Regions from separate parts of the Planococcus kocurii genome, predicted to be linked through region 2. Evidence: predicted binding sites of a transcription regulator. Region 2 holds the regulator's gene; each other region holds the start of a gene.
The links. Region 2 encodes Rex, which represses fermentation and respiration genes when NADH is low (regulators of the CRP and FNR family bind a similar motif). Its sites were predicted from a motif close to TTGTGAAATATTTCACAA; they were not measured.
Positions count from the first base shown of each region.

Region 1 (10,347 bases), 410 kb from region 2:
CGCAAAAACAATTTTCGCCTGACGATTATTATTTCCAGGAAGGGCAGAAAATCACGGATGAAGATGCCACTTCCTGGCTACAACGCACCAGTACAGACAATCCAGCAGGTTTAAATGCAGCGGACAAACGAACTGAAGAGCAGAAAAAAGCAGGCGAACGTGCACCTGCAGAAATACTGGCACACATCACCGAACAGAACTATTTAGTGAAGACGGATGAGGGGAAAATTCGGCTTGGTGGTATCTCAATAGGTCTGGCCTTGAATACGATGTATTATAGCTCTGAAGGCGGAATGTCCTATGAACAGGAAATTCCTCAAGCACAAATCGAAAAAGAAGGCAAGCGCATGGCCGACGAAATTGTTAAACGCCTACGTGAAAAAGAAGGACTAGCGGATGTACCGATCGTAGTAGGACTTTTTAAACAAAACGCAGGAAATGCAATGGTACCAGGTACGTATTTTGCTTCTGGTGCTGCACCGGGTGGCAAACAAACTGTTGCCAACTGGAATGCCGTAAACGAAGCGTACGTGCTGTTTCCAACTTCAGGTTCAGATGAACGTTACCGAGACATCGATACGGCTTTTCGCAATTTCAAACAAGACGTGGAAATCTACTTTTCCAATTTTACAAGTGTAATCGGGACAGGGTTTTATCAGAACAATGAACTAAAAGAATTGAAAATTGAAATCCCTATCCAATTTTTTGGAGCAGCTGAAGTGATTGGTTTTACACAATACGTGACTGGTTTAGTGGCAGAACATTTCCCTGAAAATGTATTAGTTGAAGTTAGTGTTACTTCGACTAACGGTCCAGAAGCATTGGTTTTGAAAAAAGCGGGAGAAACTAAACCGTTTGTTCACATTTACGAATAATTTATGTTAAAACAGGGATAGCCATGCGGCTGTCCCTATTTATTTTTTTAGAAAAATGGTATGATATAGCGTATGTTTACTGAATCCGGAGGTGTAGAAAAATGGCGAAAATGACTAAAGAAGAAGTAATTGAAGTCGCTCATTTGGCGAGACTTGCAATTACTGATGAAGAAGCGGAACATTTTGCAGATCAATTAGAAGCAATTACCAACGCAATGGAATTGTTAAGTGAATTGGATACGGAAAATGTTGAACCAACGACGCATGTATTGCAAATGGTCAACGTTTTACGAGAAGATAAATCCATCCCAGGATTAGATCGTGATTTGGTTATGAAAAACGTGAAAGAACATGAAGGCGGACAAGTTAAAGTCCCAACAATTTTAGAGTAGTCGGAAGGAGGCACTAAAGATGTCATTGGTAGAAAAAACAGCTGCACAATTGCAAGAAATGATACATACAAAAGAAATAACGATTGCTGAAATGACCGAAAAAGCATTTGAACGCATCGAAGCTCTTGAACCCAAAGTAGATGCATTTCTTGCGTTAAACAAAGAACGCGCAACACAACTTGCAAAAGAAATGGATAGTGTGCCTTTTGCTGAACGTGGACCTTTATTTGGTTTGCCTATCGGAGTAAAAGACAATATTGTCACAGAAGGTCTTGAAACAACTGCTTCTAGCCGTATTTTAGAAGGATTTAATCCAATCTATGATGCAACAGTCGTAGACAAATTAAAAGCTGCTGGAATGGTGACCGTCGGAAAACTAAATATGGATGAATTTGCAATGGGTTCGTCTAACGAAAACTCGTATTACAAAAAAACAAAAAACCCATGGAATCTTGAAACTGTTCCGGGTGGTTCTTCAGGCGGGTCTGCTGCTGCAGTTGCGTCAGGACAAGTTCCGTTTTCGCTAGGATCAGATACGGGTGGCTCAATTCGTCAACCTGCTGCTTTTTGTGGTGTAGTTGGTATGAAGCCTACTTACGGACGAATTTCGCGTTTTGGGTTGATTGCTTATGCTTCATCGTTAGATCAAATCGGTCCAATTACACGAACTGTAAAAGACAACGCACTCCTGTTAAATGCGATTTCGGGATATGACGACAAAGATTCAACTTCTGCTAATGTTGAAGTTCCGGATTTCACTGCGGCATTGACGGGTGACATTACAGGTCTTCGCATCGGTGTTCCAAAAGAATATTTTGCTGAAGGTGTTGGCGAAGCAGCAAAACAAGCTGTTCTTGATGCTTTGAAAGTGCTTGAAGAACAGGGTGCGATTTGTGAAGAAATTTCACTGCCTCATTCGAAATACGCATTAGCTACGTATTATATTTTGGCTTCTTCTGAAGCTTCATCTAACCTGTCACGTTTCGATGGCATTCGTTATGGCTACCGCACAGAAAAAGCAGGAAGTCTTCTTGAGTTTTACATGAATACGCGCTCTGAAGGATTTGGTGATGAAGTAAAACGCCGCATCATGCTTGGAACGTATGCACTAAGCTCAGGTTATTACGATGCTTACTACAAAAAAGCACAAAAAGTTCGGACATTGATCAAAAAAGACTTTGATGATGCATTTGAAAAATACGATGTCATCGTTGGTCCAACAACGCCAACACCAGCATTTAAAATTGGTGAAATCATTGACGATCCATTAACAATGTATGCAAACGATATTTTAACAATTCCAGTTAACTTAGCAGGTGTTCCAGCTATCTCTATTCCTTGTGGGTTTGAAAATGGTCTACCACTAGGTTTGCAAATTATCGGGAAACATTTTGATGAAGAAACCGTTTATCGTGTTGCAGATGTATATGAACAAGCAACAGATTTCCATAAAAAAACTCCTCAAACATGGGAGGGAGCAGCACAATGAATTTTGAAACAATCATTGGACTTGAAGTCCACGTTGAATTAAAAACAGAATCGAAAATGTTTTCTCCAGCACCGGCTCATTTTGGTGCGGAACCGAATACCAATACAAACGTCATTGACCTTGGCTATCCAGGTGTTTTACCAGTAGTGAATAAAACAGCAGTGGACTGGGCAATGAGAGCGGCACTTGCATTAAACTGCGAAATTACGCGCCACACGAAATTTGATCGCAAAAACTATTTTTATCCAGATAACCCGAAAGCTTATCAAATTTCACAATTTGATCAGCCGATTGGTGAGCATGGCTGGATTGAAATTGAAGTAAAAGGCGAGAAAAAACGGATTGGCATTACCCGTCTTCATATGGAAGAAGATGCAGGGAAACTAACGCACACGGGCAAAGGCCATTCATTGGTTGACTTTAACCGTCAAGGCACACCATTAATCGAAATTGTTTCTGAGCCAGATATTCGTACAGCTGATGAAGCGTATGCGTATCTTGAAAAAATCAAAGCCATTATTCAGTACACAGGCGTTTCTGATGTACGCATGGAAGAAGGATCATTGCGTTGCGACGCGAACATTTCGCTTCGTCCGTTTGGTCAAGAACAATTTGGCACAAAAACCGAATTGAAAAACTTAAACTCGTTCAACTTTGTTCGTAAAGGGATTGAGCATGAGCAAGTTCGTCAAGAGCAAGTGTTATTGTCCGGTGGGATTATCGAGCAAGAAACACGTCGTTACGACGAATCCACAGGAAAAACCTTGTTGATGCGCATTAAAGAAGGATCTGACGATTATCGTTACTTCCCTGAACCTGATCTTGTCGATATCGTTATTGATGATGCTTGGCTAGAACGCGTTCGTTCAGAAATTCCAGAATTGCCAGATGCACGAAAAGCTCGTTATGTTTCAGAGCTAGGCATGTCTTCTTATGACGCTATGGTTCTGACACTAGCAAAACCAATTTCGGATTTCTTCGAAGCAACAGTAACTGCTGGCGCCGACGCAAAACTGTCATCTAACTGGTTGATGGGGGAAGTATCTGCTTACTTGAACGCTGAGCAAAAAGAACTTGAAGATACGGAATTAACACCAGAAGGTTTGGCTGGTATGATCAAATTGATTTCAGATGGCACCATTTCATCTAAAATTGCGAAGAAAGTCTTTAAGGAATTGATTGAAAAAGGCGGCGACGCGAACAATATCGTTAAAGCGAAAGGACTTGTTCAGATCTCTGATGAGAACACATTGCGTGAATTCGTTACAGCAGCTCTTGACAATAATCCACAGTCGATTGAAGACTTTAAAAACGGTAAAGATCGAGCAATTGGTTTCCTTGTCGGGCAAATCATGAAACAAACTAAAGGGCAAGCAAATCCGCCATTGCTTAATAAAATTCTTCTTGAAGAAATTGCTAAAAGATAAGCTTTACCTATGTGAAAGGATGGTCCATTATGGATCATCCTTTTTTATGGGTTGGGTAAAGTTAAAGCGATACCGGCCACTTTGAGCATTGCTCTCGCTAAAGCTAAGAAAAATCCGTTTGTCTTTAGCTTCGTTTAGCCGATGGACGCGCTTCGTGCTGGAATCGGCTTCTTTTAGTTAGGAGAATTGCAGGTAAAAGTTTATTTTATGCTTAGTGAAACTAAGTTAAACTTTAGACGTCTTTAAGTTGACCGTTAATTAGTGGTGACTTACACCGCTGTAAATCAGCATTTCTTCACCTAAGCCTTGAAGACTTTGCTACATAACAGTAAACTGGTAGTAAAGATAAGTTTGGATCAATAGCATGTGCTTGATGGATCTTGTAATTTCAACTGAATTCATGTGAATGAACCTTCTAATTCGAGAGGAACCGACTGTTTAGTAGAAAGTAGGAAGAGGGAGACGTGATTGTATGATGACGGAGCAGCAGTATTTTGAAGCTGGCATTACTTTGGAAAGTTATATGGCTCAAATGGAGTCGAATCAGCAAAAGTCCTATAGCATCTATGAGAAGTTTAACCTTCCAGAAGACTCGGAATTTATGGCGTTGCTAAAAGAAAAGCAACCTCATATTTTGGTTATTACTGAAGATTGGTGTGGCGATGCGATGATGAATAATGCCATCCTGCGAAAAATCACAGATGCGGTTCATTTAGAGGTTCATTGCGTATACCGTGATGAAAATCTCGAATTGATGGATCGTTATTTAACGAATAGCGGACGTTCAATTCCTAAATACATTATTCTTTCAAAAGATGGCAAGGTTCTGGGTACTTGGGGACCACGAGCACCTGAAGTTCAAAACTTTGTCGATGAAAAGAAATCGGTACTTCCGGATAAAGACGACTCCCAATACGAGCATCACTTGAAGACCGTTATTGGTGAGATTTCAGATGGATTTGTATATAACAATGGTTTTTGGCAAATCGTTTATGAAGACTTACGTCAAGCATTTCAAAAAGCACTAACATAAATGAATGATCTATTTTTAGAAAACCTATAACTGCTTACCTAGAAAATGTTTTGTCGATCTTTACAGAAAGTCCAGAAAGGCTGAATCTCATGAAACGTGCACGTATTATATACAATCCAACTTCCGGCCGTGAGTTGTTCCGAAAACACCTGCCTGAAGTTTTAGAAAAAATGGAAAAAGCGGGCTACGAAACATCTTGTCACGCGACAACTTGTGAAGGCGATGCCATTCAAGCCGCAGCTTTTGCTGTGGAGCGGAAGTTTGATTTAGTAATTGCTGTGGGTGGAGACGGTACGTTAAACGAAGTTGTTTCAGGAATCGCTCCTTTTGAAAATCGTCCCAAAGTGGGTCTTATTCCAATGGGAACGACCAATGACTTTGCTCGCGCTGTTCATATTCCACGCGATATAACAAAAGCTGTTGATATTATTCTTAAAGGTGATTCAATTCCTGTGGATATTGGGTTAATGAATGGTGATCGGTATTTTATTAACATTGCAGGGGGCGGCAGGCTGACGGAGCTAACGTATGAAGTTCCAAGCAAGTTAAAAACAGTTCTCGGTCAAATGGCTTATTATTTAAAAGGCATCGAGATGCTGCCTTCGATTCGATCTTCACGTGTTCGGATTGAATACGATGGTCAAGTTTTTGATGACAGTGCCATGATGTTTTTGATCGGATTGACTAATTCGGTTGGAGGATTTGAAAAATTAGCGCCTGATGCTAGTATTAACGACGGGAAGTTTACGTTATTAATTTTAAAAGAGCTCAATATGGCTGAGTTTATCCGTGTTGCCTCTTTAGCTCTTCGGGGTGAACATTTATCGGACTCTCATGTAATTTATGCTAAAGCCAGCAAAATTACAGTAACGACAGAAGAACGAGTATTACTCAATTTAGATGGAGAGTATGGTGGGTTACTGCCAGCTGTATTCGAAAACTTAGCTAGTCATATTGAGATGTATGTACCGATTGATTCATTGAACGAAAAAGACCGTAAATAAAAATAAGTCGTCCGGTAAGTCTCTAAAATAAAACAGACGGTGGAAAAAGAGTTCTTTTTCCACCGTCTGTTTTTTTTGGATTGCTGCCAAGAATATAGAACTCGGTGTGCATTTTTAGAAGCAAAAGAGGCCGTACTCAAAAAGTCATTGTTCATGACTTTTTGGGACAGCCCCGTTTGCTAGTTACTATTTTGCGACATTCTAAAGTAGTTCGATTGCTTTGTCTTGTTCTGCTGCAAGCTGCGGCAGACTTTTAATCGATTCCCAGCGGAATAACAACGTCATGCCGTTATCACGGCCCTGGCTTTTAATCATGTGTTCAAAAAATTCAATAGGTTCTCCGGTATATTCAAATTGAAAAATATTCCGTTCGTATGCCTTATCCTGATGTTCAGGATAATACGTATACTTGTGGATTTTCCCTACAAAGTCAAGAACTTCACGTGGCAAACCTGTTTCTTCTTTTACTTCTCGGTATAATGCATCGATCAATAGTTCGCCGTCTTCGATTGTGCCACCTGGAACTTGCAGGCCAACTTCTGGTTCTCCTTTGTATTCGAATACAAGCAATTCACGATTTTCATCATCGCCTCTTGTGATATAAGCAAATACTTTCCGTTTTGTTCTCATGATGAATCACCCTTTTTCTTTGTTCTTTATAGAATACTAAAAATTGAGAAAAATTTCAATTCTTTTTACTTCGTTTTTGTCACAGCTTATTCAAAGTTGGTTGTGATACCAAGGCTTAGGAAGAGTTTTGGCAAGTGCGTTTGATGTACAATAGGAACTAAGGGAACAGTAAATTACATGTTTGAAAAAAGGAGACGAGTAGATTGGAATTCCAAGATCCAGCTTTTCTGAGTCGTATTCTAACGCTTTTGACTTTATCATTCCATATTCTCTACGCAACAATCGGCGTAGGGGTACCACTCATGATTATGATCGCCCAGTGGGTGGGGATTAAGAAAAAAGATGAACATTATATTTTGATGGCTCGCCGTTGGGCAAGAGGCTTTGTTATAACCGTAGCTGTAGGAGTTGTAACCGGTACGGCGATCGGCTTGCAGTTATCGCTGTTGTGGCCGAATTTTATGCAATTAGCAGGGAACGTCATTGCGTTGCCATTGTTTATGGAAGTTTTTGCGTTTTTCTTCGAGGCAATTTTCCTCGGGATTTACCTTTATACATGGGATCGCTTTGAAGATCAGCGGAAGCATTTCCTGCTACTGATTCCGGTTGCACTGGGTGCAGCCGCATCGTCCGTTTTTATCACCATTGTCAACGCCTTTATGAACCAACCACAGGGCTTTGAAATACTAAATGGTGAAATGGTTAACGTCAGCCCGCTACTGGCGATGTTTAGTCCTGCAGTACCGACAAAAGTAGCGCACGTTATGGCGACAGCTTTCATGACCAGCGCATTTTTACTGGCTTCTATTGCGGCTTTCCGAATGTTACGTGGCTCTACGCATATTTATCACAAAAAAGCTTTGTTCTTGACGATGAAGTTAGCATTGGTATTTTCTGTCGCTACGGCTTTAATTGGTGATTTTTCTGGTAAGTATTTGGCAGAGTATCAGCCGGAAAAATTGGCAGCTGCTGAGTGGCATTTTGAAACCGAAGAAGATGCTGGTTTGGTCATGTTTGGAGTTTTAGATGGTGAAGAAGTGAAGTACGCCATTAAGATTCCATATGCTTTAAGCATACTGGCGCACAGTAATCCATTTGCTGAAGTAACAGGTCTTAATGAGTTCCCAGAGGACGAAATTCCACCATTATGGATCCACTATCTTTTTGATACGATGGTCACTATTGGGATGTGGCTAGCCTTCTTCTCCTTTGTCTATGTTGTGGCGGCTTGGCGTAACTGGTCGTTTATACGGACAAAATGGTTCCGTTGGCTAACAGTAGCAGGAGGTCCTTTGGCACTCGTGGCTATTGAAGCAGGATGGTGGTTTACAGAAGTAGGACGCCAGCCTTGGATTCTTCGAGGTCATATGAAGATTGATGAAGCGGCAACTACTAGTGGTCATGTGGACTTGATGATTGTTTTGTTTGCTGGCTTGTATTTGATTCTAGGAATCGGGACGGTTGTTGTTCTTTCGAGAATGTATAGACGCAACCCCGTTGAAAAAGAATTAGCAGCACGTGAAAATGGCAAAGGCGGTGAAGAAGAATGACTCTAGAAATTATTGGGATTTCTGTTTTATGGTTGTTTCTGTTTCTATACGTCATCGTGGCGTCGATTGACTTCGGCGCCGGCTTCTTTAATGCCTATAGCTCGTTTGTTGGCAAGCAACATATTTTGACAGGGGTTATTCAGCGCTACTTGTCACCAGTTTGGGAAGTTACCAACGTATTTTTTGTTTTCTTCTTTGTCGGGATTATCGGATTTTTTCCGCAAACCGCTTTTTACTACGGTACAACCTTATTAGTTCCAGCTAGTCTAGCATTGATACTGCTGGCGATTCGAGGTTCCTATTACGCTTTTGCGACTTACGGAGCAAAAATCAATCATAGAGGGTATATCTATATGTATGGGTTGTCTGGGCTGTTGTTACCAGCGGCATTATCACCAGTTCTTGCCATGTCTGAAGGTGGCTTTATCCAACTTGATAATGGCCAGCCTTACTTGGATTACTGGGCATTGTTCACCAGTCCGTTAATGTGGAGTATTGTCGTTTTGAGTTTAACAGCAGTTCTTTATATTTCGTCGGTATTTTTAACTTGGTACTCATCGAAAGCTGGTGATGCGAAAGCGACTGATTTGATGCGTAAATATGCACTCGTTTGGGCAGCTCCCGCAATCGTTACTGCAACCGGGATTATTTACGAACTGCGTGGCCACAATCCAGAGCATTACGCTCGTATTCTTGATTTATGGTGGGCATTCGCATTGTCGTTCTTATTGTTTGCTGGAACGGTTTACCTAATTTGGAAAAAGCGTCATTACGGTTGGGCTTTTATTTTGTTAATGGGTCAGTTCTTTACAGCATTCTTCGCCTATGGTGCATCCCATTACCCGTACTTGCTTTATCCGTATTTGACGATATATGACAGCTTTACAAATGAAGCCATGGCGATTGCTTTGATCATTGCATTTATCGCAGGGCTGTTCTTGTTGTTGCCATCGCTTTACTTGTTGTTCCGTCTGTTCTTGTTCGATAAGGACTACGTGGAAGGCAAATCAGATTACCACGCATAAGAGGAGGCATTATTCATGCAGGATTTCATGATATTTTATGCACCATTTCTAGTGTTGTTCGGAGCCATTATTTTTGGTTTCTGGTTCTCTCTGAAAGATGGTCCCGCTAGAAAAGAAAAAAATTAGGAACGCGTACAGGCTTTTGCCTGACGCGTTTTTTTGTTGTATGATAAGTAGATGTGAAATGGAGTGAATTTTTTTGAAACCAGTAAACAAAAACGATCGACTAACAGTCCATGTAGAAGATTTGACACATGACGGTGCAGGCGTAGCAAAAGTTGATGGCTATCCGCTGTTTATCCCAGGCGCTTTGCCAGGAGAAGATGTCTCGGTCCATGTGTTAAAAACCTTGAAATCTTATGGCTTTGCAAAGCTAATCGAAATACAGCAAGCTTCACCTTTTCGTGTTACAGCTCCGTGTCCAGTGTTTGATACATGTGGAGGCTGTCAAATTCAGCACTTGTCCTACGAAGGACAGATGACTTTTAAACGAAAATTAGTGCGCGACGCGATTACACGTATCGGTAAATTACCAGATGTGCCGGTACATCCAGTTAAAGGTATGGAAGATCCGTGGCGCTACCGCAATAAATCTCAAATTCCTTTTGGTACACAAGACGGCAAAGTGGTCGCTGGATTTTATCAGCCGCGTTCTCATGACATTGCAGATACGGATACATGTTTGATTCAAACACCTGAAGCAGATGCGATTATGGTCGCTTTGAAAAACAACTTAGTGGAAATAGGCATTGAACCTTACGAAGAAGCTACACACCGCGGTATGCTTCGCCACGTAGTGGTTCGGAAAGCTCGAGCGACTGGAGAAATTATGGTCGTTTTAGTCACTAAGAAAAAGAAGTTTGCTCATTCAGCACGAGCAATTGAATTGATTCAAGCAACTGTTCCGGAAGTGACATCGATT
Region 1 covers NZ_CP013661.2:799,184-809,530, reverse strand. Annotated here, with positions in the region: gene AUO94_RS04185 (CamS family sex pheromone protein) at 1-875, shown strand, start outside; gene gatC (Asp-tRNA(Asn)/Glu-tRNA(Gln) amidotransferase subunit GatC) at 977-1,267, shown strand; gene gatA (Asp-tRNA(Asn)/Glu-tRNA(Gln) amidotransferase subunit GatA) at 1,287-2,756, shown strand; gene gatB (Asp-tRNA(Asn)/Glu-tRNA(Gln) amidotransferase subunit GatB) at 2,753-4,183, shown strand; gene AUO94_RS04165 (thioredoxin family protein) at 4,656-5,216, shown strand; gene AUO94_RS04160 (diacylglycerol kinase) at 5,306-6,220, shown strand; gene AUO94_RS04155 (NUDIX hydrolase) at 6,422-6,850, opposite strand; gene AUO94_RS04150 (cytochrome ubiquinol oxidase subunit I) at 7,054-8,400, shown strand; gene AUO94_RS04145 (cytochrome d ubiquinol oxidase subunit II) at 8,397-9,425, shown strand; gene cydS (cytochrome bd oxidase small subunit CydS family protein) at 9,441-9,551, shown strand; gene rlmD (23S rRNA (uracil(1939)-C(5))-methyltransferase RlmD) at 9,625-10,347, shown strand, end outside.
Region 1: AUO94_RS04150 (cytochrome ubiquinol oxidase subunit I) is a predicted target of Rex. The motif match lies at 6,894-6,911, and genes of this name have one in related genera.

Region 2 (10,347 bases):
CCCCTCCTATTAGTAAGAGGTTGTGAGTTTCCGAAAGTTTAGACTTTGACCACGCTTTTAAAAGTTCGATTTGTCCTTTTAAAACAGACAGTCTTCCTACATTTAAGATCACGGGTCTTTCAAAAAATTCTTTATGTGCTTTATTGAACTCCGCAAAGCGAGCTGAATAGCTCTCCACGCCCTCTATATCACTTGATTGATCTAGTTGTATTCCTTCACCTATCATTTTCATTCTTCTATTTATCTTTCCATCTGTCAGTTGAGGGAAATACATCTCAAGTTCTTTTTTGACAGCTGCATTTCCTATCCCAACTATTCCGTCGCTTGTATCTATTAACTCATCACCTATTTTTATCTTGTTTAGCTTTTCAATAAGCTCGTTAAAACCCAGTTCTTTTAATTGGCCAGATCCATCAAACATGTTTCGGTGTGGGTCTGGCGTTAATGTGAATACGAGTTTTTTAGTTAATTCTTTAGCTAAGTGAGCAACAGCTCTAGAAGCATTATCTAGAAATCGGATATGAAAAACATCCGGCTTTATTTTTGCTTGCTTTAAAAAATTGCCTATAAACCGTTTAATAAACAACTCTCTTTTAATAAACGGATCTGATACAGATGGGTCTAAATAGATTGGCAGCCGAATAAATACATGGTCGTCGCCGTAGGAGCTGATAAAGGGCTTCGTTAATTCTTGAGTGATGGTAATCGTAAATACATGAGACACACTACTGTCTTTTGATATCTCTTCACCCAAGCTTTTTAATAATACTGCTAATCCCCCGTTGTTTCCTTTTCCACTATCTTCAAAATCTCCATAAAACATGGACTGCATAATCGAAATACCTTGCTTTTCAAACTCACTATCTGAAGCGAGTGCGCGAATGTAACTATCGTAAAAAACTTTGTTTTTCTCATTTATTACATTTTCCCTGACGAAAGATTGATCCACAGTTTCCATTGAATCTAAATTCCCTAATAGATTGATCATTTGAATCTTTAAATTATCTGGATAATCCACGGTCACTAATTCGTATATAGTGTCTTTAAATCCCTGTCTTTTAAAACTATCCATATAGCCCAGTAAGTTGGAGATCAGTTCTACATCCCGTTTGTACTTCTGCAGCATAAACAAAATATCCTCATCACTTAATAGATCGACATCGCATTCCATGCAAACATCCAAAACATGATAGAGCTGTTGGCTGCTATATTGTCGCTGTGATAGGAAATCTGTTGTTATTTTCTCTATGATTGGCTTGAGCTCATCATTGGATAGTTTTAAAACCGTATCTACGATAAATCGATCTGTATAGGAATGTACTCCCAAAAACGAGAACAATTCACCTAGTTCTTTTTCATCCAGCTTGTTTTTTCGCCCTAATTGCTTGATCTTTTGAATTTGATTTACCACTAGTCGTTCTTCGAAATCTATTTTCTTGCTCTTAGTTATGTAATCATCTAAAAACCGGTGAGGATACATATAATTACTCTCATTCGCATAAACATGATTTCTCAATTCAATAAACTCATTCATTTTTTACCCTCCAATACCGTTAGTAGGTCAGTATTCCAATACCCTATACCCATAACTACTAATCTATCTATAAAGTTTGGTCATTATAGAGTGGTTTTAGGAAACAAAAAAGGCCTTTCAGTAAGTTAGTAAACTTAGTGAAAGGCCTTTGAGGTAATCTTCTTTGATGAAACATGAACAATTTAAGATAAAATACTTGTGATGTTGCTAAATTACATCATGCCGCCCATGTCAGGCATGCCGCCGCCTTGTCCTGCTGGTTCTGGCAAGTCTGCAACAACTGCTTCAGTCGTCAAGAACATTGCCGCAACAGATGCTGCGTTTTGAAGTGCTGAACGCGTCACTTTTGTTGGATCGACGATACCTGCGTCTACCATGTTCACCCATTCGCCGTTTGCTGCGTTAAAGCCGATGCCGACTTCTTCTGTTTTTAGACGGTGAACGATGATTGAGCCTTCAAGTCCTGCGTTTGTTGCGATTTGACGAACCGGCTCTTCTAGCGCACGAAGTACGATGTTGATCCCAGTTGCTACGTCGCCTTCTTGTGATTCAAGAAGTTCAGCCACTTTGTTGTAGACGTTGACTAATGCTGTACCACCGCCGGCAACAATTCCTTCTTCTACAGCGGCACGAGTTGAGTTCAAGGCATCTTCAATGCGAAGTTTACGCTCTTTCAATTCGGTTTCTGTAGCCGCTCCGACTTTGATGACTGCCACGCCGCCAGCTAATTTCGCTAGGCGTTCTTGTAGTTTCTCTTTGTCGAATTCAGAAGTTGACTCTTCTAATTGGCTGCGGATTTGACTAACACGCGCAACGATGTTTTCTTGGTTGCCCGCGCCTTCTACGATCGTTGTGTTTTCTTTTGTCACAACCACTTTTGATGCACGGCCAAGCTGTGCGATATTCGCTGTTTTCAATTCCAGCCCTAGATCCTCTGTAATCACTTCTGCGCCCGTTAATGCTGCAATGTCTTCTAGCATTGCTTTACGGCGGTCACCGAAGCCTGGAGCCTTAACAGCTACTGCGTTAAACGTGCCGCGTAATTTGTTAACAACTAATGTTGCTAGTGCTTCGCCTTCAACATCTTCAGCAACGATCAGTAACGGTTTGCTTTGCTGAACGACTTGCTCAAGGATTGGCAAGATTTCTTGGATGTTGCCAATTTTCTTGTCGGTTACTAAAATAAATGGATTGTCCAATACCGCTTCCATTTTATCTGAATCGGTTACCATGTATGGCGACTGGTAGCCACGGTCAAACTGCATTCCTTCAACCACATCAAGTTCTGTTGTAAAGCCGCGTGACTCTTCTAATGTAATAACGCCGTCGTTACCCACGCGCTCCATTGCTTCAGCAATCAGTTTCCCAACTTCTTCGTCACCAGACGAAATCGCTGCCACTTGTGCGATCGATTCTTTGCCTTCGATTGGTTTTGAAATCACTTTCAATTCGCCAATTGCACTTTCAACAGCGAGCTCAATTCCGCGACGAATGCCGACTGGGTTCGCACCAGCTGTTACGTTCTTCAAGCCTTCACGAATCATCGCTTGTGCAAGAACCGTTGCTGTTGTTGTTCCGTCACCCGCGATGTCGTTTGTTTTAGAAGCCACTTCCGCAACAAGTTTCGCGCCCATGTTTTCAAAAGCATTTTCAAGTTCGATTTCTTTTGCGATTGTCACACCGTCATTGGTGATTAACGGCGAACCGAATTTTTTCTCAAGAACGACGTTACGTCCTTTTGGTCCAAGCGTTACTTTTACTGTATCTGCTAATTTGTCTACGCCTCTCAGCATTAAACTGCGTGCGTCTTCGCTGAACTTAATCTCTTTTGCCATGTTTAGCTTCCTCCTGTGTCGTTGGGTTATTTTAGCCTAAAACTGCTAATATATCGTTTTCACGTAAAATCAAATATTCTTTGCCTTCATATTTCAATTCAGAGCCTGCGTATTTCGAGAAGATAACGCGGTCGCCAGCTTGCACGTCTAGTTCTGTGCGCTGTCCGTTTTCACGGATAAGTCCATTTCCTACAGCGATCACATGGCCCTCCTGCGGTTTTTCTTGTGCCGATCCTGGTAAAACAATACCGCTTGACGTTTTTTCTTCCGCTTCGATGAGCTCAATAATTACTCGATCTCCTAGTGGTCTTAACAAATGAAACACCCTCCTCAAATTATCTAAATGTTCTCGATTAGCACTCTCAACCTTTGAGTGCTAACCCATAACCAAGTTTAATAAAATCTTCAGTCTTTTGCAAGTAAGAACTACTATGATTTTGATTTCTTTGCGGTTGTCTGCTGAAAGCTCTACAATAGAAGGAGTTTAAAAGTGAAAGGAATTATATTATGCCCACTAAACGCAAGAAATTTATAGACACGTTTTTTGAAAAAGATGCTACCACTAAACCAAAAATTCAAAAAAGCAGCAATAAGCGACCTATGTACAAAGGCAAAAAAACGCCTCTTTACGTATTGCTAATTTTCATCGCGGCTCAGCTGTCACCAATCTTGTTTATCGCGCCAACCTTTAATTATTTTGAAGGCCAAGGCTTAGACCGTGAAGCTGCCAGTGCTGCAACGTCCGGCTGGCTCATCTTCCTGACGATGGGCATCGGGTTTATCCTCACACTTATCTTTGTTTTCCGAGACAAACGCTTTTTTGATATATGGAAAGGCAAAAAGTCTTCTGTCCTACTGTCCATTGTCTGGGGCTTTCTTGGCTTCTTGTTGTTACTAATCGGTCAATCCGTTGCTGCTTTGATTGAAATGGAGCTTCTCGGCATTGATCCCGGTTCTGAAAATACGGCGTCCTTAGTGAACATTGCCGATGCCGTACCGCTCGCCATCGTCTCTATTGTGCTTTTTGGCCCGGTTCTGGAAGAACTGGTTTTCCGCCGCGTGTTATTTGGTTCTCTCAATCAGACTACCAATTTCTTTTTCGCAACGGCTGTCAGTGCACTAGTATTTGCGTTGATCCATTTTGACTTTACGCACCTGTTGCTGTATTTCACGACCGGCTTGATCTTGGCATTTCTATACCAAAAAACGAAAAGCATCATCACACCGATCATTGCTCACATTTGTCTAAACGGCTATGTAATGCTTATCCAGCTCAATATGGATAAAATTTTAGAATTCCAAAAACAAATGGAAAATCTGCAGTAAAAAAAGCCTTCCCCGATTTACTTCGGTGGAAGGCTTTCTTGTTGTTCTTTAATCGCTTGCTGCTGCTCAGCTTTTAAGAATTTACGATAACCCACTTTGGCAATGAGCACACTAAATTCATACAGTATGATTAGCGGCAATGTCACAATCATATGCGAGACGATGTCTGGTGGCGTAATAAACGCGGCAATAATGACTAACCCAAGATAAGAATACTTGCGGTATTTTGTCATGAGCATCGGCGTAATAATCCCAAGCCTTGTTAAAAACAACATCACTACCGGCAACTGGAATATTAAGCCAAACGGCAACGTGATTTGAAACAAGAATTGAAAATATTCATTGATACCGATCGTTTCTTGAATATCCATGTTATCAGAAATACTCAGCATAAATCCAATGACATAAGGGAATAGGATGAGATACGCAAAAGCGATTCCCCCTAGAAACAGCAGCACGGAAAATGGAATATAACTTAACGTCGCTCTCCGCTCTTTATCGAGAAGTCCAGGACTGATAAACGCCCAAAACTGGTACATAATCAGTGGCGAAGTGATAATCAAGGCTAAGATCATCGTCACTTGCATAAAAATCTTCAATGGATCTGTAATTTTGAAAGCATTCAAGGTAAGATTTTTAGCTTCCTCTGTATACTGCAAATACTGAATTAGCGGCTGGGCAAGAAAAAAACTGATAATAAGCGCTAATACAAAGAAAACGACTAGAATGGTCAGTCGTTTTCTGAGTTCTCCTATATGTTCAATTAACGTCATGTCTTTTTCAATCATCGGACAAACATCCTATCGTATTTCCTTTTGCTCGTCTTTCTTCTTCAACTCTACTTTATCGTCGTCATCGTCTACAAGTCCTTTTGTAGCATTTTTAAACTCACGCAAAGACGAACCAAACGCTTTTCCAAGTTCCGGTAACTTTTTCGGACCGAAAACAAGTAAAGCAACAACACCGATAATGATGATACTCATTGGACCTGGCATACGTTGCACCTCCTGTATTATGGCTCTATTTTACATCATTCGAACCGGTTTGGCTATTTCGAAAGAGCCTAGAAATGTGAAGTTTTTAAGTCATTGTTGCTTGATTTGGTAAATCAATGTCTGCAATTCCACTGACAAATCGATGGTTTGGACACGGATATGATCAGGCACTGAAATTCGTACCGGTGTAAAGTTCAAAATCCCTTTAATATCAGTCTTTGCCAAGCGATCTGTTACTTCTTGTGCCGACCTTGACGGTACCGTCAAGATGACTAGCTCCACGCCGTACTCTTTGATTTTCTCTTCAATCTTGTCCGGGTGATACGTATCAATATCGTTAATTTTTTCGCCTTCTAACGGGCTGTTCGAATCGAACGCCACAATGATTTTCGTATTGTGGTTGCGATGGAAATTATATTTTAGAAATGCACCGCCTAGTCCTCCAACACCGATTAAGGCTACATTCGTAGCTTCGTCTTGATCTAGTGTCTTACGGAAAAACAGCAACAGCTCTTGAACGTCATAGCCATAGCCTTTTTTGCCAAGCGCACCCAAATGGGAAAAATCGCGTCGAATGGTAGCAGAATCGATTTTCATCGCTTCGCTTAATTCCTGCGAGGAAATCCGTTTTTGACCGGCATTCGCAAAATTTTGAAGGAAACGGTAATACAGCGGCAGCCTTTTGGTTGTGGCTTGCGGAATTTTAGATGTCTCGTGTAACATACGCTTTCGCATCCTCCTGAGGTGTTGTCAAATCGCTTTCATCTTACAGTAGGAGCCTTGATATGTAAAGGCTTGTGCAATTGCGAACAACTGCCCTATCAGCTACACTTAAAGAGAATAGAGGTGACCTACATGATTGTTTTACAAGTAAACCAAGTCCATAAATCATTTGGCGCAGAAGAGATTCTCTCAGGCGTCAAATTAGAAGTACAACACCGTGACCGCGTGGCATTAGTAGGCCGCAACGGTGCAGGAAAATCGACTTTATTGAAAATAATAGCGGGTGAAATATCGTACGATAGTGGCGACATTAGCATGCCGAAGGATTTAACGATTGGCTATTTAGAGCAACAGACCAATTTAGAATCCGACGCCACTGTTTGGGATGAAATGATGACGATTTTTCATCATTTTCGTGAACAAGAAGCCACACTTCGCCGTCTTGAAGGACAAATGGCCAATCCAGATGTCTACAACAACGCAACAGAAAACGATAAAGTCATGAAAGAATACGACCTGTTGCAGCATGACTTCAAGGATGCGGGTGGCTATCAATACGAGTCCGATACACGAGCGATTCTCCACGGCATGAAATTTTATCAAGATGACTTTGACAAGAAAATAACCTCTTTATCCGGTGGCCAAAAAACACGATTGATGTTAGCCAAGCTTTTACTCAGTAAGCCACAACTGCTCATTCTCGATGAGCCGACCAACCACTTGGATATCGAAACCTTGAGCTGGTTGGAGAATTACTTGAAAAACTATCCCGGTGCGTTATTAATTGTTTCTCATGACCGTTATTTCCTTGACCAAGTCGTGACGCTTGTTTACGAAGTTTCCCGCCACCGTGTCAAAAAGTATACCGGCAACTACAGCCGTTACTTAGACGAAAAAGCTAAGCAATACGAACTCGACCAAAAGCAATTTGAAAAACAACAAGGCGAAAAAGCTAAGCTAGAAGATTACGTCCAGCGCAATTTGGCACGCGCTTCTACAACCAAAATGGCGCAAAGCCGTAGAAAAACTTTGCAAAAAACCGACTGGATGGAAGCTCCTGACGGCAACGAAAAATCAGCCAGTTTCGGCTTTACCATTAGTAAACAAAGCGGCAACGACGTTTTAAACGTTCAATCGCTAGAAATTGGCTATGGCGACAAACCCGTTTCTCGTGATATTTCATTAAAGTTATACCGACAAGAAAGTCTAGCTCTCGTTGGGCCAAACGGTGTTGGCAAATCGACTTTGTTGAAAACCATTATGAAAGAACTAAACCAGCTCGATGGTAATATCCATTATGGCGCCGGCATTCAGTTTGGTTATTACGACCAAGAGCAAGCCAATTTAAAAGGCAACAAACTCGTACTAAACGAATTATGGGATGATTATCCGCTTATTAACGAAAAGGACATACGCGGCATCCTTGGACGTTTCCTGTTTACCGGTGACGATGTGCTAAAGCCCGTTTCAACATTGTCGGGTGGCGAAAAAGCACGCGTTGCACTCGCCAAGTTGATGATGCAAAAAGCCAACGTGTTACTTCTCGATGAGCCAACTAACCACTTGGACCTGGACAGTAAAGAAGTGCTGGAGAATGCTTTATTGGATTATCCGGGCACCTTGCTTTTTGTATCGCATGATCGCTATTTCATGAATCGCATCGCGTCGAAAGTGATTGAACTTACGCAAGATGGCACGTCCGAATACTTGGGCGACTATGATTATTACGTAGAGAAAAAATTAGAAATTGCTGAACTAAAAGCACTCGATGAAGCCGGTTCAGTTACCGAAGCAAAACCGATCACTACAGCCTCTACTTCGCAAATCGATAAAGAAGCTAAAAAACTGGAACGCCAGCTTGTTCGGCAATCCGATGAAGTTGAAAAATCGATGGAAAAACTAGATTTGCAAATCACTGAAATTGAAGAGCAACTTTGCCAGCCTGAAATTTTCCAAGATCACGAGCGAGTATTGCCGCTTCAAAATCAATTAGAAGAACTAAAAGCAAACCATGAAGAAACGATGACCCAATGGCTTGAACTTCAGGAAAAAATTGAAAATATTTGATTTTGACCGGCTATCTATTAGCCGGTTTTTACATTACTAGATATAGGTCAATAGGGTTTCATCAAATATTTGTTTCCACAGATTTTTCCACATTCTTCAGCTTATCTTATCAACTGTCAACAGACTTATGCACATTATCCACAGGTTAAATAAATATTGTACACATAGTTTTCCACTTCAAACCACACAATATATAGAATAACCCCCTTTTATCCTCTAGTTATAAACAGTTTATTCACAAATTGTGAATAAGTACAAATGTTCTCTATTGACAGAACAATAGAGGCCTTTTGAATGATCGTCAGAATTTTTGTAAAAAAAAAAACAAGTAATTTCACATATTTCAGTGTACCTGAAATGATGAAATTACTTGCTTTTATTAAATCCATGAGGTTAAAGACATACCCGGTCGACCGTTCATGGCCATTGTGCCAAACAATCCTTTTTCGTACATAATAGTTCCTGCTGCTGCAATCATCGCTGCGTTATCGGTACATAAAGGCAATGAAGGAATATAGAACGGAATACCTTTTTCCTTAAATGTTGTTTCCAACGAATGCCGCAATCCTTTATTCGCAGCAACTCCACCTGCAGCAATTACTTGGCGAACTTTGTACTCTTTAGCTGCACGGACTGTTTTCCCGGTCACCACTTCCACTACACTGTTTTGGAAACCAGCGGCTACATGCTCAGGAGCTACTTTTTCTCCACGCTGCGCAGCATTGTGCATATAGTTTAGCACCGACGATTTCAATCCACTAAAGCTAAAATCATAAGAGCCTTCTTCTAGCCAAATTCGAGGAAACGTAATAGCTTCGTCACTAGCATGCGCCAATCGGTCAATATGTGGACCTCCTGGATAAGGTAGATCCAATGTCCGCGCTACTTTATCATAAGCTTCTCCTGCTGCATCATCGCGCGTTTCTCCAATAACCGTGAAGTCTCCGTGCTCCTTCATGTAGATCAGTTCTGTGTGTCCCCCTGAAATAACGAGTGCTAAAAGAGGAAACTCCATTTCTTGCTCCAAACGATTCGCATAAATGTGACCCGCAATATGATGAACTCCGATTAAAGGCAGTTGATGCGCAAAGGCAAAAGCTTTTGCTGCATTCACACCAATTAATAAGGCACCGACGAGTCCAGGTCCTTCTGTTACTGCTACTGCATCCAACTCATTCGGCTCCATGCCTGCTAGTTGCAACGCCTCTTCAATCACCAAGGTGATTTGTTCCACATGGTGCCTTGAAGCGATTTCCGGCACTACCCCGCCAAAACGTTTATGGCTCTCGATTTGTGAAGCCACCACATTGGAGATGATTTCAGTGCCATTTTTGACAATGGACGCTGCGGTTTCATCACAACTTGTTTCAATTCCCAATATATAAATATCCTTATTCATTAAAGTTCACCCACATGACTATAGCATCTTCGTAATTGTCCGTATAATAGCGTTTACGAATGCCACCATTTTTAAACCCTAGTTTTCGGTAAAGATTTTGAGCAACCGTATTGCTGACACGAGCTTCAAGTGTCATAAGAACAGCACCCTGCTCTTTTGCTGTATCAATGGCAGCTTGCATCAATCCCCCACCCAATTTTTTACCGCGCTGATCGGGATGAATCGCAATGTTTGTGACGTGTGCCTCATCCATCACTAACCACATTCCACAATATCCAACGATGCCTTCTTGTGTTTCAGCAATCACGTAATAGGCATGTTCATTCGTCACCATTTCATGATAAAAAGCATCTTTCGTCCAAGGCAATGTAAAAGATAAAACTTCTATCTCATAAACCGCGTCAAGATCTTCAAGTGTCATTTTTCGAAAACTGACTGTTTCGTTCATAACATTTTACCTTCTTGCGC
Region 2 covers NZ_CP013661.2:1,213,165-1,223,511, forward strand. Annotated here, with positions in the region: gene AUO94_RS05915 (glycosyltransferase family 4 protein) at 1-1,534, opposite strand, end outside; gene groL (chaperonin GroEL) at 1,747-3,369, opposite strand; gene groES (co-chaperone GroES) at 3,401-3,685, opposite strand; gene AUO94_RS05930 (CPBP family intramembrane glutamic endopeptidase) at 3,877-4,695, shown strand; gene tatC (twin-arginine translocase subunit TatC) at 4,713-5,483, opposite strand; gene AUO94_RS05940 (twin-arginine translocase TatA/TatE family subunit) at 5,496-5,690, opposite strand; gene AUO94_RS05945 (redox-sensing transcriptional repressor Rex) at 5,781-6,413, opposite strand; gene AUO94_RS05950 (ABC-F family ATP-binding cassette domain-containing protein) at 6,546-8,480, shown strand; gene tsaD (tRNA (adenosine(37)-N6)-threonylcarbamoyltransferase complex transferase subunit TsaD) at 8,860-9,879, opposite strand; gene rimI (ribosomal protein S18-alanine N-acetyltransferase) at 9,872-10,327, opposite strand; gene tsaB (tRNA (adenosine(37)-N6)-threonylcarbamoyltransferase complex dimerization subunit type 1 TsaB) at 10,324-10,347, opposite strand, start outside.

Region 3 (10,347 bases), 1.2 Mb from region 2:
TCCTCACGCGAAACTTCGCCTTGCTTTTTAGCGTTTTCAACGATTTCTTGTGCTTGCGTACGCGCATCTTTAAGAAGGCTGCGCTGCTCTTCAAGCAATTTGTGTGATTCTAGACGGCTGTTTTCAGCAGTTTCGATCTCACTCTTGATCAAATCTTCACGTTGCTGCATTATGCCCATCAAAGGACCCCATGCGAACTTCTTCAATAGCAACATTAGTAAAATGAAGATCACAAGTGTAGCGAGAATGTCTCCAATATTCAAAAACTCCCCGGTTGCACCGAGTACGAGGTGATCAAAAAACACGATTGTTTCACTCCCTTCAAGAGCCTAAAATGCAATTTCTTCTATAGTAAGATCTTTTATTTTCGTAAGTTGTGTTTCTGAAAAATACTAGTTCATACAAGTTTAAATGGCGAAAACCATGTCGAAGCATCCCCACCATTTAACTTTTTGTATAAAAATACTATTGGTTCATAACGATGAACGCGATAACTACAGCGATGATTGGCAATGCCTCAACCAATGCAACACCGATGAACATAGTTGTTTGTAATACGCCACGAGCTTCTGGCTGGCGAGCGATACCTTCAACTGTTTTTGAAACGATAAGACCGTTACCGATACCCGCGCCTAGTGCTGCTAAACCTACTGCGATTGCTGCTGCTAATAAACCTAATGAACCTGTCATTGTAATGTGTCCTCCTCAGGATAGTTGTTTTTTTGTTTGCTCGATGAGCAGTTTATACTCAATGGTCGTCGGCAACTTTATGCGATAAATAGACCATCGTCAACATAACGAAAATAAATGATTGGATTGCCCCGATAAAGATCGAGAACCCTTGCCACGCCATCATTGGTAAAATAGCTGTTGCAAATCCGAAAGCACTTGCTGATGCGAGGCCTGCTAACAAAGTTAACAAGATTTCCCCCGCATAGATGTTACCGTAAAGACGCAGACCGAGTGTCAGCGTATTTGCGAATTCCTCAATAATCTTTAAAGGAAATAGGAATGGCATGGGCTTAAGATAGCTTCCGCCATATCCTTTTAGTCCTTTTAGCTTGATCCCATAAAAATGGCTCAAAACTAGTACCGTTGCGGCTAGTGTCATTGCTACCGTCGGATCAGCTGTTGGTGATTTCCACCACAGATCTCCGTTGACAACTATTGCAAATGGAAGACCCAACATGTTCGACACAAAAATGAACATAATCAGGGTGATTCCAAGAACATGGAATCGGCCACCATCTTTCCAATCCATATTGCTTTTGATTATCCCTTTCACGAAATCCATGATCCATTCCATGAAGTTTTGCATACCCGTCGGTTTGAGTTGCAAATTCCGTGTAGCGACAAAAGCAATTAGGAAGACGATAAGAGCGGCTACAAGTAGCATCATAACGTTCGATAGGTTGAACCAGATCCCGAACACCTTGAGCATAGGAGCGCCATGTTCCACGATAGTTTCACCTCTCTTTCCACATTCTTAATGGTGTTTCACGTGATAAACAATCCGCTCTGTTAATAACAGAGCATAAGGGACCATCAACCCAATTACTGTACTGACCAAGTGAATGTGCTCTGCGAATAAAATGGCAATCGCCACAGCTGCAACACCTGATGCAAACCGTAATGCCGTTCCAAGCGAACGAACTTTCGAGCCTTCAGCCACCGCTCGGTCGAATTTCTCCATCCGACGAACGAGAATCCACATGTTGTAAATGCCGAACAAAGTTCCGATGATGAGACCTGCGAACACTTCTTGATAAGAGGTAAACCCCCAACCAATAACGTAGAACGCTAAGATGAAAAGGATCATCTTTTTCAGCCTTGTATATATCTCCCTAAGTCCATCCATTTTCACTTGTCTCCTGATTCGAATTTGCGGACAGTCTGAAGCATTGCCCAAACACCGGCAGTAATGCCTATGAATAGGCAGATGATCATGAAAAACGGGGCGGTTCCGATCCTTTCATCGAGCCACATACCTGTAAACACCCCGATGAGTACGGACCCGACAAGTTGTGAGAGGATGGCGCTGTAAATTGCCATCGCTTGCAAGGGCCTTTTTGTTGGGCGCATGACAACCCCCTCGAACTTCGTTGATTTGACATTACACCCTCAAAAAGAGTAGTCGCATCAGGCTTCCAAATTACATATTCTATGTAAGAAAACCTTCTCATGCATACCCTTTGTAAGCATACATTAGGGGTAAAATCATGTCAATTAGTAGAAGTGAAAAACTTCACAAGCGATTTCCCTCTGACATATTGTCGACAAACTTTAACTAGAAAAGTGAAAGTGCTTGTTTAGCTCTGACAGGTGTAAGACAATCTGGCGAAGCGGCGTTCTTTGCCGCACAGCCGGAGTGGCTTACATCCCGAAGAGCTGGGCACTTGCAACTGGCCAACACGAAAAGTGGAATCGGCTATTTTAGCTCCGACAGGCTTAAGGCAGAATGGCGAAGTGGCGTTTTTTCAGCCACACAGCCAGGCTGACTTAAGACCCCGAGGAGCTAGCCGATGCAACTGGACAACACGAAAAGTGGAATCGGCGATTCACTCTTTTACAACTTCGAGAAATAAGTGTGCAATGCTTCTACAATCCGAGCAGATGCTTTACCGTCTCCATATGGATTAGATGCTTGCGACATTGCTTTATACGCCGCTTCATCCGTCAGCAATTCTTTGGCCATTCCGTAAATTGTTTCTTCGTCCGTTCCCGCAAGCTTAAGCGTTCCCGCACTAATACCTTCAGGGCGTTCAGTCGTATCACGCAGGACCAATACCGGCTTACCTAGTGATGGCGCCTCTTCTTGAATGCCACCAGAGTCAGTCAGGATAAAGAACGAACGTGCTGCAAAGTTGTGGAAATCCAAAACTTCCAACGGTTCGATCAAATGGATACGCGGATCGCGACCCAATACCTCATCTGCTACTTCACGTACTGCCGGATTCATATGCACCGGGTAAACTACTTGAATATCGTCATGCTCTTCGATCAAACGTTTGATGGCACGGAACATATTGCGCATCGGTTGGCCTAAATTTTCACGACGATGTGCCGTCAAAAGAATCATACGATCCGTACCGATTTTCTCCAAAATTGGATGCGAATACGTTTCACGCACCGTTGTTTGAAGTGCATCAATCGCTGTATTTCCTGTAATATAAATGGTTTCTTCTTTTTTGTTTTCAGCAAGCAAATTTTGAGCAGATTTTTCAGTTGGTGAAAAATGAATGTCTGCCATGACTCCCGTCAATTGACGGTTCATTTCTTCAGGATATGGCGAGTATTTATTGTGCGTACGCAAACCCGCTTCTACATGTCCAATGGCAACTTGGTTATAAAATGCGGCAAGACTAGCGGCGAAAGTTGTTGTCGTATCGCCATGAACCAGTACGATATCTGGTTTTGCTTTTTTCATAACTTCATCAAGCCCTTGCATCGCGCGCATTGTCACATCAGTCAATGTTTGGCGATCTTTCATAATGTTCAAGTCGAAATCAGGCGTGATACCGAATGTCTCCAGAACCTGGTCCAGCATTTCTCTGTGCTGCGCCGTCACCGTTACTAATGGCTCAATGGTGTCTGGATGTTTTTGCAGTTCTAACACAAGCGGTGCCATTTTAATGGCTTCAGGCCGCGTACCAAATATCGTCATTACTTTCCATTTTTTCGTCAAGCTGATATACCTCGCTCTCTTATTTTGTTCCGAATAATCGGTCGCCAGCATCTCCAAGACCTGGTACGATATATCCTTTTTCGTTCAATTTCTCATCAAGCGCTGCGATGTAGATATCCACATCCGGATGAGCTTTTTGCAAAGCTTCTACACCTTCAGGAGCTGCGATGATGCACATGAAACGGATTTTTGTGGCTCCACGTTTTTTCATAGAGTTGACTGCTTCGATTGCTGATCCGCCTGTAGCAAGCATTGGATCAACTACGATGAAATCTCGTTCTTGTACATCAGAAGGTAATTTCAAGTAGTACTCAACCGGCTGCAACGTAACCGGGTCACGGTATAACCCAATATGTCCAACTTTAGCAGCTGGAATCAATTTCAAAATTCCATCTACCATTCCAATTCCTGCACGCAAAATCGGCACAACGCCTAATTTTTTTCCTGCTAAAACTTTAGATTTCGCCATTTGAACTGGTGTCTCCACGTCGATTTCCTCTAATGGCAAGTCGCGTGTGATTTCAAATGCCATCAATGTAGCAATTTCATCCACCAATTCACGAAACTCTTTTGTGCCTGTAGATTTATCACGGATGTACGTTACTTTATGTTGGATCAGCGGATGATCGAAAACGTATACTTTTCCCATGGCCTATCTCTCCTTTTCAAATATTATCTTAAATAGTATAACAGAAAACCAGTAGCCCAAGTTGTCAGATATTGCTTTAGCATTATTCAGTTATTTTCACCTATGGTTTATTTCACAAAAAAAAGCCAGGATAACTTCCCCAGCTTTTCTTGGCATCAAATTTTCGGACAACCATCAGCGCCATTCATTTTTGAGCTAACGCAATTAATGTTCAGTTGCTAACAAGTTTTTCTGTTACAAGAAAAACGCTTCATTCAGTGGCATCGGTTTATAAAACAGATAACCTTGCCCTACTTTGCAGCCAAGCTCCAACAATGTTTGACGATCTTTTTCCGTTTCCACACCTTCTGCTACTGCACGCATGTTCAGGTTTTCTGCAAGTTGGATGATGGTTCGAATAATTGCCAATGTTCCTGGCTCATTCATATTCGAAATGAATGAACGATCGATTTTTAATTCTTCGACAGGCAGTTTTTGCAAGTAGCTGAGTGATGAGTAACCTGTTCCAAAATCATCAATCGACGTAGTAAAGCCGCACTGCTTCAAGTGTTTGAATACTTTATTGGCTGTCTCGATATCAACAAAGCCAATTCGTTCTGTAATTTCCAATTGAATCCACTGTGGATCAATACCATACTCGGCAGTCATATCCATCAGATGCGGAACAAATGAATGATGGAAAAAATGATCTGCTGATATGTTGATAGCTACTTGTCGAACCTTCAAGCCCTGCTCTACTCTTTTTTTCATCCAGTCCAACACTTGCTGTAAGATGTTCTGCTCCAACAAACGAATCTTGCCATTTTTTTCAGCTGCTGGAATAAAGACATCCGGCGGAATCGTGCCAAGGTCCGGTGAAGTCCAGCGAGCGAGCGCTTCAAAGCTTAAAATTTCACCAGTTGCCAAATCGACTTTCGGCTGCAGGTGCACGCCCACTTCATTGCGCCTGAGGGCTGCGGTCAATTCATTAGCCACACGCAGGTATTTCATCATAAACTCATCATGTTCACTCTCAAAATAACAAATCGCTTCGCCTGTTCGAAGTTTTGCCTGAGACAAAGCACTATCTGCACAACGAATCAATTCTTCCGAATTCTCTTGATGAGGAGTCACAACTGCTACACCAATTTTCAAAGTTAGAAATAATTCCATATCGCCAACAGTAATCGGTTCGACTAGCCCCTGCAACAGATGCTCTAAATATTCCGGGATTTTAGTGAACGGCATCATGCTAAACATGGCCAACGTTGAATCTGAAAACCGGGCAATCAAGCCCTCAGAAGAATTTTGTGACAGCATCAACCGTTTGCCGATTTCACTCATAATGGTATCTCCTGTGCTGTGACCGTATTGATCGACTACTGCGACGTATTCATCTGTTGATATAAAGGCAATAAAGCCTTCTCGTTTTTCTTTGAGCAGTTCAGCGACTTCATTTCTGAAATAATTTCGGTTGGGCAATCCTGTATGCTCATCGACATAAGCAAGCCGCAGAATTTTTTCTTGCTGCTGAGAATACTTGATCGCCAGTGAAGTAATGGATCCGATTTCTTCCATAAAGGCTAAATCTTCTTCGTGTGGAGTCAATGGAACAGAAAAGTAAATCCCAAACGTACCCATTGTCTTTCCTTCAACGTTGAATATGGGAATGGACCAGCTTGCTACCAACCCATACTCTTTTACCAATTGCTGATGATTCCGCCATAGATAATCTGTGCCCATGTCTTCGACAACTACTAATTTCTGTCTATGAAACGCAGCTCCGCACGTTCCAATATCTTCTTCAACGGCTAAGCCACTAATCGCTTCTTGAAAACCTTTTGGCATAGAATTGGCTGCACCGATTTTATAAAATTCATCATCATCGATCAACAAAACTGTACATTTTGCACTATCAATAAAAAACGATTCGGCTGTATGACAGATGTCCTGCAACAGCACACTGAGCATATGTCCTTTTTCAATGCCTCTATACGTTTCTTTTTGAAGTTTAATCAGCGCTTCCGCACGCTTACGATCTGTAATATCGTGCTGTAGCATCAAAGTGAAATTGAAATTCTTCTCTGGAAAAGACAAAGGCTCCACTGATATTTCGTTCCAAAAAGGTGTGCCGTTTTTTCGGTAATTGACGATTTCAACTACTCCACTCTCACCAGAAGCCACGCAAGCACGTACTTTATCACTTGCTTCTTTCGCTGTTTTTTCTCCGTGCAGAAAGCGTCCATTGCGCCCAAGCGTTTCCGCTTCGCTATAGCCGATCATTTTGTAGAAAGCATCATTTGCATAAACGATGGGATGATTTTCTATTTCAGAATTGATGATTAGAAACGATGTATGGAATTCTACACCTAGACGGCGCAGCCACTCTATAATCACTTTCTTATCTCTTTCAAGTTCATTCGTGTACATGCGACACGTCCCTCCTGCTGTTATTTCTATGTACTTCAACTGAACAATATACATTCACCTTTACATGCTGATACGAAGAAATTTGACCATCTACAACTTAAAGTGGTGCCGCTATATAACGAAAAAAAGTATAGACTTCTGCAAGCTGAGCGTAGCAGCTAGAAGAATCGCTATCACTACGAGAAATGAAGTGCCTCTTCAAATTTAATAATGTAAAAATACAGCTACCAAGCAGTTTTACTCGGTAGCTGCATGAATTTATTTATATAAGGGATGCGCAGCAGTTAGTTTAGCCGTACGTTCTGTAGCATCTTTTTTCACGCTTTCGTCTTCCGGATTTTTCAAAAGCATGGCCATAATCGCAGCAATTTCTTTCATATCCTGTTCTTTAAATCCACGAGATGTAACAGCAGCAGTTCCTAAGCGGATACCCGATGTGACAAATGGGCTTTCCGGATCGAATGGAATGGTATTTTTGTTCGTCGTAATACCAACTTCATCAAGTACATGTTCTGCAACTTTCCCGGTCAGATTTAACGAACGAAGATCGAGCAGCAGCAAATGATTGTCCGTGCCGCCAGATACGATATTCACACCTTCTGCGATCAATGCTTTAGCTAGTGCATCCGCATTTTTTACAACTTGTTCAATATAGGTTTTGAATTCTGGTTGTTGCGCTTCGCCAAATGCAACGGCTTTCGCTGCGATTACATGCATAAGCGGACCGCCTTGAATTCCTGGGAAAATCGTTTTATCAATTTTTTTCGCAAATTCTGCGTTACAAAGAATCAATCCACCACGTGGCCCACGCAATGTTTTATGCGTAGTCGATGTAACGAAATGAGCATGAGGGACAGGATTGGAATGAGCTCCAGTAGCAACTAGACCTGCAATATGAGCCATGTCGACCATCAAGTATGCGCCAACTTCATCAGCAATTTCACGGAACTTAGCAAAATCCAATTGACGTGAGTAAGCACTTGCTCCAGCAACGATCATTTTTGGCTTATGCTCTAATGCCGCTTGACGAACTGCTTCATAATCAATTAATTGCTCTTCTTCCGTGACTCCGTACTCAACAAAATTATACTGCATCCCACTAAAATTCACTTTGCTACCATGTGTTAAATGCCCACCATGGTTTAAGTTCATCCCAAGAATCGTATCGCCTTTGTCCAAAATGGCTGTGTATACAGCCATATTGGCCTGTGATCCTGAGTGAGGTTGAACGTTCGCATGCTCTGCGCCAAAAATCTCTTTCAGCCGGTCACGTGCAATGTTTTCAACCACATCTACATATTCACAGCCTCCGTAATAGCGTTTGCCCGGATAGCCTTCTGCGTATTTGTTTGTTAATACTGATCCTTGTGCATCCATAACGGCTTGCGAAACAAAGTTTTCAGAAGCAATCAATTCGATATTCGCTTCTTGTCTTCCTTTTTCTGCATTCATCGCTTCATATACTGCTGGGTCTTGCGTCTTAATCAATTCCATCCGTATATCCCTCCCGTGATTGAACAAGCTCACGATTATAGTTCGCACGCTCACCGCCAATTAATTTCGGCCGTGTCGTAGCGGATGCCACAACCGCTTCACCTACTAGTTTAACAGATGTACGCAACGGAACGGCAACTCTTTTTAAATGCATGCCAATCATTGTTTGTCCAATATCAATCCCCGCATGTGCCTGGATTTCTTCTACCACCACAGGATCGATCATATTACCGAATGCGTATGCACTCATTGACCCTCCCGCTTTTGGAGCAGGAATCACCGTGACCGGTTCCCAGCCATATTTTTCAGCTGCCCGGCGCTCTACAGTCAAGGCCCGGTTAATGTGTTCGCAGCCTTGAAACGCCAAAAAGAGATGGTGGCGAGCTGCAAATTTTGCTAAAGGTCCAAACAAACTTTCTGCAATATCCAGGCCTCCACCTGTTCCGATACGCTTTCCTGCTACTTCTGATGTTGAACAGCCGACTACAAACACTTGGCCTTTCCTGAATTCGATCTGCTGCTCTAATTCGCTTAAAACCTCTTCAAGTTGCAATTGCCATAAAGTTTGCATGCCGACTCCTCCTTATTTTTCGAGGTCTGTGATTTTTTGAATGCGTTTTTCGTGTCTACCGCCTTCAAATTCTTCAGTTAGCCAAGTCTGCGCAATTTCGCGTGCAAGACCTGGACCAATAACGCGCTCGCCCATTGCTAAAATATTCGAATCGTTATGTCCTCTTGTCGCTTTTGCACTAAATACATCATGCACAAGTGCACAACGGATTCCTTTAACTTTATTCGCAGAGATAGACATCCCGATACCCGTGCCGCAAATCAAAATACCCCGATCAAATTCTCCACTTGCTACAAGATCTGCTACCGGTTTTGCATAATCTGGGTAATCTACTGAATCGTCTGTATGTGGACCAAAATCTTTGTATTCAATCCCAATTTCGTTCATTAAATTAACGATTTCTTTCCGTAGATTATTGCCGCCATGATCTGATGAAATTGCTACTCTCATAATATACCCTCTTTTCTTGGAATCAAATTTATGAATCAGCAAAAGCGCCAGTGTCGAATCATGCCGAATTTTCTTCACGCTTTTAATTAATTCTAACATTTTTACGCAAAAAAGACAGGCAAACCCCTGAAAGGCTTGTCTGTCTTTTTTGCTCACGTCATTTTGAGAACGATTTTATCAATTAAGAACTTGAGTTCTTGGAATGTTTTTTCATACAGCTCCAGTGGTCCACCGTATGGATCACTAATATCCTTACTCGAATCTTTGGCGAATTCAGTTAACGTATGAAGTTTAGTGGCCACTTCCGGATATGCTTGCAACAGCGTCATTTTATGTGAATGGGTCATAGTTAAAACTAATTCTGCCCACTGCAAATCTTCAGCATCGAGCGGCTTTGAAGTATGCGCAAACGAAATTTGCTGTTGGTTCAGAACCGCTTGGGCGTTTGTAGAGAGTGAGGCAATTCCAGCGAATATACCAGCAGAACGCGCTTCTACACCAGCCACATTTTTGGACATTAAGATTGCTTCAGCCATCGGACTTCGGCATGTATTGCCCGTGCAAACAAAAAGAATTTTCATGTTGCATCTCCTTTCAGCAACTCAACTAAACCATTTATGGTCGGCCGCTTTTTCGAGTCTATTCATTAATGCGTCATTTTCTTTCATGCCAGATTCTACTGATGCCAAAATCAAGTCAGCATCTGTTAAATCGCATTTCCGTAAACTAGCATAGAGGCTGTCCATCGACAGTGGAAAATTAAAGTCAGCCATTGGGTATTCAGTTTCGCTAATGACTGCGATGCTTTTCCCTTTTTCTTGAACGTATTCGATCGCCTTTTCAATCAAGCCTTTTTCATTTTCAATCAAATACAAAGGAGCTGTAGGCGCGTAATGCATGTATTTCATTCCTGGTGATTTAGGTACATTGCTTGTGTTACCTGATGACGACCGGACCGTTCCGATTACTGCCTCTATTTGTTCTTTTGAAACTTTACCCGGACGTAAAATGACCGGTGGTTCGCTCGTCATATCTAAAACAGTTGACTCTATACCAATCTCAGTAGCTCCCCCGTCCAAAATCAATGGG
Region 3 covers NZ_CP013661.2:2,457,741-2,468,087, reverse strand. Annotated here, with positions in the region: gene atpF (F0F1 ATP synthase subunit B) at 1-305, opposite strand, end outside; gene atpE (F0F1 ATP synthase subunit C) at 466-690, opposite strand; gene atpB (F0F1 ATP synthase subunit A) at 749-1,459, opposite strand; gene AUO94_RS12140 (ATP synthase subunit I) at 1,487-1,858, opposite strand; gene AUO94_RS12135 (AtpZ/AtpI family protein) at 1,861-2,082, opposite strand; gene wecB (non-hydrolyzing UDP-N-acetylglucosamine 2-epimerase) at 2,567-3,685, opposite strand; gene upp (uracil phosphoribosyltransferase) at 3,705-4,334, opposite strand; gene AUO94_RS12120 (EAL domain-containing protein) at 4,569-6,743, opposite strand; gene glyA (serine hydroxymethyltransferase) at 7,002-8,237, opposite strand; gene AUO94_RS12110 (TIGR01440 family protein) at 8,224-8,808, opposite strand; gene rpiB (ribose 5-phosphate isomerase B) at 8,821-9,258, opposite strand; gene AUO94_RS12100 (low molecular weight protein arginine phosphatase) at 9,411-9,839, opposite strand; gene AUO94_RS12095 (L-threonylcarbamoyladenylate synthase) at 9,861-10,347, opposite strand, start outside.
Region 3: AUO94_RS12135 (AtpZ/AtpI family protein) is a predicted target of Rex. The motif match lies at 2,234-2,251, and genes of this name have one in related genera.